DNA from 2 places in the Kribbella sp. NPDC048915 genome. Region 1 is predicted to be linked to the other one. Evidence: predicted binding sites of a transcription regulator. Region 1 holds the regulator's gene; the other holds the start of a gene.
The links. The regulator HrcA, encoded in region 1, represses chaperone genes, less so after heat shock. The targets are predictions, from matches to a motif close to TTGGCACTCGNNNNNNNCGAGTGCCAA.
Positions count from the first base shown of each region.

Region 2: a site for HrcA is predicted at 1,796-1,822, ahead of groES (co-chaperone GroES). Genes of this name have one in related genera too.

Region 1 covers NZ_JBEZFT010000057.1:13,607-18,826, reverse strand. Annotated here, with positions in the region: gene dnaJ (molecular chaperone DnaJ) at 584-1,726, opposite strand; gene hrcA (heat-inducible transcriptional repressor HrcA) at 1,751-2,773, opposite strand; gene AB0B82_RS24795 (Gfo/Idh/MocA family oxidoreductase) at 2,833-3,924, opposite strand; gene AB0B82_RS24790 (ThuA domain-containing protein) at 3,921-4,571, opposite strand; gene AB0B82_RS24785 (EF-Tu/IF-2/RF-3 family GTPase) at 4,702-5,088, shown strand; gene AB0B82_RS24780 (MBL fold metallo-hydrolase) at 5,111-5,220, shown strand, end outside.
Region 2 covers NZ_JBEZFT010000097.1:17,987-23,206, forward strand. Annotated here, with positions in the region: gene AB0B82_RS31455 (hypothetical protein) at 1-545, opposite strand, end outside; gene AB0B82_RS31460 (class I SAM-dependent methyltransferase) at 571-1,746, opposite strand; gene groES (co-chaperone GroES) at 1,952-2,248, shown strand; gene groL (chaperonin GroEL) at 2,450-4,069, shown strand; gene AB0B82_RS31475 (GNAT family N-acetyltransferase) at 4,245-4,733, shown strand; gene shbA (RNA polymerase sigma factor ShbA) at 4,934-5,220, shown strand, end outside.

The DNA.
Region 1 (5,220 bases):
CCGCCCCAACACTCTCACGCCCACTCTCGACGCCCACCGAAGCATGCCCTCAGAGCGAGGTTCCCCCTGAACTGGAGGGTTGCCCGCTGAACTGGAGGGTTGCCCACTGAACTGGAGGGTTGCCCACTGAACTCGAGGGTTGCCCACTGAACTCGAGGGTTGCCCACTGAACTCGAGGGTTGCCCACTGAACTCGAGGGTTGCCCACTGAACTCGAGGGTTGCCCCCTGGAAATTTCAATGGGCAACCCTCCACTTGAAGGGGCATCGGCTCTCGTGACTGGCTGTGTGGGCGGTTGAGCGTGCCTGAGCGGCGCCGGCTGCTCCAACAGCACGGGATATCCGTTCCCGTTGGGGGTTCTTCGTGCGTACACCAGCAGAGAACCCCCAACAGGAACGGATATCCCGTGCTGTTGGGGTGGAGTGAGCAGGAGCGTCGGCCGGCGGACAGGCGGGGCGCGCGAGGCCGGGCGGCACGAGCGGGGGCCGGCCTCGGCCGGGGCACGGTGGTGCAACCGCCGGTCAGGCCACGGTGGTGCGACCGGCGGCGGTAGGGCGAGCGGGTGCAGCCGGCGGTGGGGCGGGTCAGTGGGCGCCGAAGGCGTCTCTCAGGCGGCCGAAGACGCCTTTGTGGGCGGCTTGGACTTGGCCTTCGGGGCGTTCTTCGTCGCGGAGGGCGGCCAACTGTTTGAGGAGGTCGACCTGGGACTCGTCGAGTTTGGTCGGCGTCTCGACGATGACCTGGACGATCAGGTCGCCGCGGCCGGCGTGGCGGAGGCGGGGGACGCCGCGGGCGGCGAGGGTGATCGCGGTGCCGGACTGGGTGCCGGGGCGGATCTCCAGCGGGACCGGCTCGCCCTCGAGGGTCGGCAGGTCGATCGTGGTGCCGAGCGCGGCGGCGGTCATCGGCAGTGTGACCGTGCAGTGCAGGTCGTCGCCGTTGCGGGTGAAGATCTCGTGCGGTTCGACCTCGATCTCGACGTACAGGTCGCCGGCCGGGCCGCCGCCGGGGCCGACCTCGCCCTGGCCGGAAAGCTGGACGCGGGTGCCGGTGTCGACGCCGCCGGGGATCTTCACGGTGACGGTACGGCGGGAGCGCACGCGGCCGTCGCCGGAGCACTCGACGCACGGGTTCGGGATGGTGGTGCCGTAGCCGCGGCAGTTCGGGCAGGGGCGCATCGTGCGCACCTCGCCGAGGAACGACCGCTGGGTGTGGGTGACCTCGCCGCGGCCGTGGCAGATCTCGCAGGTGACCGGCTCGGAGCCGGCTGCCGCGCCGGTGCCGCTACAGGTCGGGCACAGTACGGCGGTGTCGACCTTGAGCTCACGCGTCGTCCCGAAGGCCGCCTCGGCCAGGTCGATGCGCAGCGGGATCAGCGCGTCCTGACCGCGCCGGGTGCGCGGCCGCGGCCCGCGGGTCGCGCCGCCGGTCTGGCCGAAGAAGGCGTCCATGATGTCGGTGAACGTGAACGCCTGACCGAAGCCGGCGCCGCCCGGGCCGGCCCCCGCGGTGGCGAACGGGTCGCCGCCGAGGTCGTGCATCTGCCGCTTCTGCGGGTCGCTGAGAACCTGGAACGCGCGCCCGATCTCCTGGAACTTCTGGTGGGCGTCCTCGGAGTCGTTCACGTCCGGGTGGTACTGGCGTGCCAGTTTGCGGTACGCCTTCTTGATCTCGTCCGGCGACGCGTCACGGCTGACGCCCAGGACGGCGTAGTAATCGGTGCTCATACTCCAGACCAGGGGTTGTCTTCGTTAGGATTCAGCCAGAATTTGGCTGACGTAGCGGGCGACGGCGCGGACGGCGCCCATCGTGCTGGGGTAGTCCATGTGGGTCGGGCCGACGATGCCCAGGGTGGCCAGCGCCTCGGACTTCGACCCGTAGCCGGTGGCGACCACGGAGGTGGTGGCCAGTTCCTCGAACGGGTTCTCGTGGCCGATCCGCACCGTCAGCGTCTGCGGGTTGGTCGCCTCCCCCAGCAGTTTCAGCAGGACGACATGCTCCTCCAGCGCCTCCAGCACCGGCTTCACGTTCCGCTCGAAGTCGTCGCCGTACCGGGTCAGGTTGGCGGCGCCGCCGACCGCGATGCGCTGCTCGCCGACCTCGTCGGTGAACGCCTCCAGCAGCGTGGTGACGATCGCCGAGACCAGCGAGCGGTCGTGCGGCGCGAACAGCTCCGGGACGCCGGCCAGCGACGCGGTCGCCTCGGTCAGCCGCTGCCCGGACACCGCCGTGTTCAGCCGCGAGCGCAGGTCGGCGATGACCTGCTCGTCGATCTCGTTCGGGTGCTCGACGAGCCGTTGCTCGACCCGGCCGTTGCTGGTGATCAGAACCAGCAGCAGGCGGCGCGGGCTCATCGTGACGACCTCGATGTGCCGCACGCTCGACCGGTTCAGCGACGGGTACTGCACGATGGCCACCTGGCGGGTGATCTGGGCCAGCAGCCGGACGGTACGGCGGACGACGTCCTCCAGGTCGACCGCCCCGGCCAGGAACGACGTGATCGCCTTCTTCTCGGCGACCGACAGCGTCTTGACCGTGCTCAGCTTGTCCACGAACAGCCGGTACCCGGCGTCGGTGGGAATACGGCCCGCGCTGGTGTGCGGCTGGGTGATGTACCCCTCCTCCTCCAGCGCGGCCATGTCGTTACGCACCGTAGCCGGTGACACGCCGAGATTGTGCCGGTCGACCAGCGTCTTCGAGCCGACCGGCTCATGGGTGGCGACGTAGTCCTCGACGATGGCGCGGAGAACGTCGAGCTTGCGTTCGTCGAGCACGCGCATCACCCTCTCAGCCTCGTGGCCGGCCTTGGCACTCAGTCCTTCAGAGTGCCAGTCTAGGCGCTCTCGGGCGACGCTCCCAACGGAACCGGCGCCGGACGCGCCACGGTGCTCGTCACATCCACCGGCTGGTCCTGTACCGCGGCCTCCAGCAGCGACTCGAGTACGTCGAGCACGTGGAAGGCCAGTGCCCCGTCGGCCCGGTGCGGTTCACCGCGCCGGATCGCGCGGGCCATGTCCGCGACACCTACGCCGCGGCCCGCTCCAGCGTACCCGCCGGCCACCGGGACCTCGGTCCACTCACGCTGCGCAGACGTCGCGATCTCGACCGTGCCGTCGAAGTTGTTCGGGTCCGGGACCGACAGGCTGCCCTCGGTGCCGTGGACCTCGATCCGCGGCAGCCGCGCCGCCCACACGTCGAACGACATCAGTACGGTCGTGAGCGCACCGGACTCGTGCTCCAGGACGCCGGTGACGTGCGTCGGTACCTCGACCGGGAACGTCGTACCGGCCCGCGGACCGGTGTGGATCTTGCGCTCCTCCTTGGACCGGCCGGCGCGCGCGGTGACCCGGCGGACCGGACCGAGCAGGGTGACCAGGCTGGTCACGTAGTACGGACCCATGTCGAGGACCGGGCCGCCGCCGGGCTGGTAGTAGAACTCCGGCGCCGGGTGCCACAGCTCGTGCCCTGGCGTGACGAACGACGCGGTCGCGGCGTGCGGTACGCCGATGTCGCCGCGGTCGATCACCGCTCGCGCGGTCTGGGTGCCGGTGCCGAGGACGGTGTCCGGCGCGCAGCCGACGCGGAGGTTGTTCGCGGCGGCGTACTTGAGCAGCGGCTCGGCCTCGGCGCGGTCGACGGCGAGCGGCTTCTCGCCGTACACGTGCTTGCCGGCCTCCATCGCGGCCTGATGCACGGGGGCGTGCGCGGCGGGGATCGTCAGGTTGACCACGATCTCGACGTCGTCGGCGGCGTACAGCTCGTCCGGCGCGACCGCGCGGACGCCCGGGTTCTTCTCGGCGACCGCCTGAGCGCGGCTCACATCGAGATCGGCGACCGCGACCACCTCGACCCCCGGGAGCTTGCCGAGGTGCTCGAGGTACGTCCCGGAGATGACGCCCGTACCGACGATGCCAACGCGTGTCATTTGCTCGCCCACAGCAGCCCCCGCTCGATGATCGTGCGTACCTCGGGAGTCTCCAGGTCGTCCAGCTTGTGGCCGACCGTGCAGACGAAGACCTTGCCTTCGCCCCAGGTGCGGGTCCAGATGGCCGGCATCACCGCGCCCTCGATCCACGGGTAATCCGGGTGCGACTCGAACTGCGTCGTCGCCAGCACCGTGTTGGTCGGGTCGTAGTGCACGTAGTACTGCTCGGTGTGCACGTCGAAGTGGGAGATGCCCTGCACGATCGGGTGATCGGCCTGCTCGGGCAGGATGTTCACCCGGTAGTCGGTGAACCCGTGCGGGTGCGAGATGAACTGCCCGCCGGTGATGAAGCTGTAGTCGGCGTTGTCGCGGAACGAGTCCGCGATCCCGCCGTGCCAGCCGGCGAACCCGGTACCGCGCCGGATCGCGGCCTCGAGGCCCTTGAAGTGGTCCGTCTCGATGGTGCTCATCGTGACGCACTGCAGCACCAGATCGACGCCGTCCAGGTCCAGATAGGCGGCGGTCGAGTCGGAGACGGTGACGTCGTACCCGTTCTCCTTGAGGAACGGGATGAACAGGTCGGTCGCCTCGACCGGCGAGTGCCCTTCCCAGCCGCCCCGGACCACCACAGCACGTCGTGTCGTCACACCGGCCACCCTTCGAAAGTTTCGAGATTCCGATCGGAACTGTTGCGACTCTAGATCCGCAGCCGAGGGGTTGCCAACCGCCCGGGCCTGTCTGACCGAGGGGTGACCATCGAACCTTTAGGGTCGAGAGATGGGCTGGAAGTTCTGGAAGCGGTCGAACCCGATGGATCCGCAGGAAATGCTCGTCCGCGGGCACGCCGAGGCGAACAGCTTCCCGGCGCCGCCGCGGCCGCAGGACACGCTGCCGGTGGGGTCGTTCGGGATGACCGTCGAGGACGTGTTCTCGATCACCGGCCGCGGCACTGTGGTGACCGGGCGGGTGCAGGCCGGGACGGTGTCGGTCGGTGAGCAGGTGCTGATCACCCGGGCCGGCCAGCCGCTGCTGCAGGTCGAGGTGACCGGTATCGAAATGTTCCGCAAAACCGTGCGGACCGCCAAGGCCGGCGAGAACATCGGGCTGCTGCTCCGCGGCGTCGACCGCGACCAGGTGCTCCAGGGCGACGCACTGAGCAAATAGCCGCGCAAGTACTGTCGGACCCATGAGCGCATGGGCCGAGATCGGCGACCGCACCTGGGTCCGCCGGTACGACGAATGGGACCTGAACGTCGGCCTGGTCGTCGGTGCCGACGGCGCGCTGGTGATCGACAC
Region 2 (5,220 bases), on a different contig from region 1:
GATGCGCAGCTCAGCACCGCGACACCTGAGACCGCGGGCGTGATCGTCGAGCCGCCGATCATCGAGACGCAGCCGCCGACCGAACCGCCGACCAGCGCGACCTTGGTGGCGCCGGCGGACCGGACCTGGTCCACGACGGCCTGCAGTTCCTTGATGCGGTTCAATCCGGTGAGCGTGCCGTACTCCCACAGGGCGACGCGGTAGCCGCGGGCGACCAGCTCGGTCGCGACCTCGGCCCAGTCGCACGCAGATCCGCCCCACTCGTAGGACACGACGACGGCGCGCGCGGCGTCACCCAGCAGTACGCCGTTGACCGCGGTGCTGCCCGCGACCGGTGCGGCGAACGGTTGCGCGTCGGGGGCCGGGCATCCGGCCAGCACGCCCTCGGGCGTCGCCGATGAGCTCGGTGCCGATGAGCTCGGTGCCGGTGAGCTGGGGGCCGGTGAGCTTGGGTCCGGCGCGGCGGAATCGGCCGCTGATCCGCAGCCGGCCAGACCGAGCGTGAGGGCGAGGAAGACAACGGCGGATCGACCGACGTCCGGCATGGCCACCTCCTGGGCGAGAGGACAGTTATACCGGTCTCTCGGGGGCGCTGCCGGGGGTGACGCGGCGGCACGCGTAGGCGACTGCGTCGCGATCGATGCGCGTGATGATCAGCGTTGCCGATCCGGACCCCTTCGGGGCGAGCTTCTTGCGCAGCTGGGCCGGGTCGAGGTCGACGCCGCGCTTCTTGATCTCGAGGGTGCCGAGGCCGTGCGCGCGCACCCAGGCGCGGAGCGCTTTCTCCTTGTACGGCAGCTCTTCCAGCACCTCGTACGCCGATGCCAGCGGAGTCGGGACGTACTTCGCTGCGCTGAGATAAGCGATGCGTGAATCCAGCAGCCACCCGTTGACCGCGGCAGCGACCGCAGTGACCAATCCGGCTCGGACGACGGCGCCGTCCGGCTCGTAGATGTACTGCCCGATCGGGCGCACGTCGGCGTCCGGTGCGTCCGACACGGTGGCCCCACTCGGCAGCAGGGTGGCGCGGCGCGGCGTACCGCCGTACAGCTCGCCCGACCACAGCGCGGCCTCCTTGACCTCGCCGGAGTCGCTGATCCACTCCGCCTCGACGCCGTCGGGGATCGCAGCGTGCGGGATGCCGGGCGCCACCTTGACGCACGCCGTCCGCTCGAGGAGCGAGGTGACGAACGACCAGGGCGGCGAGTAGGCGTTGTGGTCGAAGACGCGCCGTCCGTCCGCCCGCCGGGCCGGGTCGGCGAAGACCAGGTCGTACGGCGTGAGGTCGGTGGCCTCCGCATCGCCGACGAGCACCTCGCCCGGCAACTCGAACGCTGCCAGGTTCGCGCGGGCGACGGCAGCGGTCTCGGGATCCCGCTCGATGCCGGTCACCTGCAGCCCCGCACGCGCCATCGTGATCAGGTCGCCGCCGATGCCGCATCCGAGGTCCACGACGGTCCGGATCCGGGTCGCTGCGATGCGTGCGGCGCGGTGCGTGCTCACCGTGGTCCGGGTGGCCTGCTCGAGGCCGTCGGGGGTGAAGTACATCCGCTCCGCGTCCGCGCCGAACTTGGCGACGGCCCGGTGGCGCAGCGCGGCCTGGGTGACCGCAGTCGTGACGAGCGTGGCGTCGTACTGGCGCCGGAGCTTCTGGACGAGCTGGAGCTCCTGGTGGGGGCGGTAGCCGGCGCAGGCGGCCGCGAGGACCTCGGCGCCCGGTCCGTCGAGCAACGCCGTGACTGTCACCCGGCAAGCCTAGAGGTGGCCGCTGCGCGAGCGGTGCGCGGGAATTCGTCTGGCACTCGAGTTGACCGAGTGCTAATCGCGGCCTAGATTCGGTGTTGGCACTCTCTGCCTGAGGGTGCCAGCGGTCCGGCCTCTGACTCCCGCGACGGCAGGGGAGCGCGACCACATGTCACAGACAAGCGAAATCGACCGTGGAGGTCAGCAAGTGTCGGTCACGATCAAGCCGCTCGAGGACCGCGTCCTCGTCGCGCCGCTCGAAGCCGAGCAGACCACGAAGTCCGGTCTGGTGATCCCGGACACCGCCAAGGAGAAGCCGCAGGAGGGCGAGATTCTCGCCGTCGGCCCGGGCCGGATCGACGACAACGGCAACCGGGTCCCGCTCGACGTCGCCGTCGGCGACAAGGTCATCTACTCCAAGTACGGCGGCACCGAGGTCAAGTACGACGGCCAGGACTACCTGATCCTGGGCGCCCGCGACATCCTCGCAGTCGTCAGCAAGTGACGATCGCTCGCTGTTCCTGACTGACACCGCCCTGGTGCCGGACGCCGGCGCCGGGGCGGAGTCGGTACCGGCCCGGACGGCCACGACCGGATCGCCGGCACAGTGCGGACACAGTGTGGACACTGCGCAGACACTGCGCGGACACAGCGAGCCCGGAACCTGCTGTCACAGCAGTGAAATCAGAGAGGGACTGGATTTTTCATGCCGAAGATCCTCGAGTTCGACGAGGACGCGCGGCGCGCGCTGGAGCGCGGCGTCGACAAGCTCGCGAACACGGTGAAGGTGACGCTGGGGCCGAAGGGCCGCTACGTCGTCCTGGACAAGAAGTGGGGCGCCCCGACCATCACCAACGACGGTGTCACCGTCGCGCGTGAGGTCGAGTTGGACGACCCGTTCGAGAACCTTGGTGCGCAGCTGACCAAGGAGGTCGCCACCAAGACCAACGACATCGCCGGTGACGGCACCACCACCGCGACGGTGCTGGCGCAGGCGCTGGTGCACGAGGGCCTGCGGGCGGTCGCCGCCGGCGCCAACCCGATGGGCCTCAAGCGCGGTATCGAGGCGGCCGTCGAGGCCGTGTCGGCCAAGCTGGTGGAGACCGCGAAGCCGGTCGACGACAAGGGCGACATGGCCCACGTCGCGACCATCTCCGCGCGCGACGCCGAGATCGGCGCGCTGATCGCGGACGCCTTCGACAAGGTCGGCAAGGACGGTGTGATCACCGTCGAGGAGTCGAACACCTTCGGGACCGAGCTCGAGTTCACCGAGGGCATGCAGTTCGACAAGGGCTACATCTCGCCGTACTTCATCACCGACGCCGAGGCCGGCGAAGCGGTGCTGGAGGACCCGTACATCCTGATCCACCAGGGCAAGATCTCCGCGATCGCGGACCTGCTGCCGCTGCTGGAGAAGGTCGTGCAGTCCGGCAAGAGCCTGCTGATCATCGCCGAGGACGTCGAGGCCGAGGCGCTGTCCACCCTGGTGGTGAACAAGATCCGCGGCAACTTCACCTCGGTGTCGGTCAAGGCGCCGGGCTTCGGTGACCGCCGCAAGGCGATGCTGGAGGACCTGGCCGCGCTGACCGGCGCGCAGGTCGTCGCCCCCGAGGTCGGGCTGAAGCTCGACCAGGTCGGTCTCGAGGTGCTCGGTTCGGCTCGCCGGATCGTCGTCACCAAGGACAACACGACCGTCGTCGAGGGCGCCGGCAAGGCCGAGGACATCGAGGCGCGGGTCGCCCAGATCAAGGCCGAGATCGAGCGCACCGACTCCGACTGGGACCGCGAGAAGCTGCAGGAGCGGCTGGCCAAGCTGGCCGGCGGCGTCTGCGTGATCAAGGTCGGCGCGGCCACCGAGGTCGAGCTGAAGGAGAAGAAGCACCGGATCGAGGACGCCGTCTCCGCGACGCGCGCCGCGATCGAGGAGGGCATCGTGGCCGGCGGCGGTTCCGCGCTGGTGCACGCCTCCACCGTGCTGGACAAGGAGCTCGAGCTCGCCGGCGACGAGGCGACCGGTGTCCGGATCGTCCGCAAGGCGGTCGTCGAGCCGCTGCGCTGGATCGCCGAGAACGGCGGCTACGAGGGGTACGTCGTGACCTCGAAGGTTGCCGAGATGGAGACCGGCAGCGGCTTCAACGCGGCCACCGGTGAGTACGGCGACCTGCTCGCGCAGGGCGTCCTGGACCCGGTCAAGGTGACCCGGTCCGCGCTCGCCAACGCCGGCTCGATCGCCGCGCTGCTGCTGACGACCGAGACCCTGGTCGTCGACAAGCCCGAGGAAGAGGAGCCCGCCGCGGCCGGTCACGGCCACGGTCACGGCCACTGACCTCAGGTGGTTCGGTAGTCCGGCAGTACCGCAGTACCGCAGTACAGCAGTACAGCAGTACAGCAACAGCACACAGCATCACCAGCATCACCAGCATCGACAGCACCGCCCGGCAGCCCAGCTGCCGGGCGGTGCTGTTGCTCGGGGTGCCGATCGGATCTGATGTGATGGCCGGATGCGGATGCGGATGCGGATCCGGGAGCGGGACGACGGCGACCTCGACAGCTGCGTCGGGGTGCTGCGCGCGGTGCACGAGCGGGCGGGGTACCCGATCAACTGGCCGGCGGATCCATGCGGCTGGCTGACACCGCCTGGCCGGCTGGGCTGCTGGGTCGCTGTGAGCGACGGCCAGGTCGTCGGGCACGTGGTCCTGACTGCCACGGCAGAGGGAGTCGAGGTCGAGCGGTTGTTCGTCGACCCGGGAGCGACCCGGCAGGGGATCGGCAGGCGGCTGCTCGACCATTGCGTACGCGCGGCCGCGGAACTCGGGCTGCCGCTCGCGCTCGAGGTCGCCGACAACGGCGGTGCGGCGGTCGAGCTGTACCGGCGGGCCGGCTGGTCCGAAGTCGGCCGGACGCCGATCGACTGGGGCCGGGACCGGGCCGCCGAGCTGATCCGGTTCGCCGCGCCGGGCGACACCGAACGGCGTGGCGCGGGCAGTTGAGCTCTCGGACCGGCCGGGACGGGACCTTTGGCCCTGGCGGTGGCGGGGCGGCGATCTGGTGAACCCACGGGTAGTGACAGATTGTGACAAAATTCCGGGCTTGACCACTAATTGCCACTAGGCAAGGAGAGTTGAGCGCCGTACCATCTTTCAGGCTGACCGGTCCGAACACGAGGGGGCGAGGGGTGACAGAGGTCCGAGTGCCTGACACCCACGACCGGGTCGAGCTCAGGGATCTTGCCGCGCTGGCCGGCGACGGGGACCGCACAGCTCTCAACGACCTGCTCACCAGGGTGCGCGCTGTGGCGCACCGTTACGTACGGTCCCGGTTGTGGACCTATCCCGGCGGCGCCGACATGGTCGACGACGTAGCGCAAGAAGTGTGTGTCGCGGTCTTCGGCGCGTTGTCGCGCTACCGCGACGAGGGGAGGCCTTTCGAGGCTTTCGTCTACGGCATCGCGGCCCGCAAGGTCGCCGATGCCCAGCG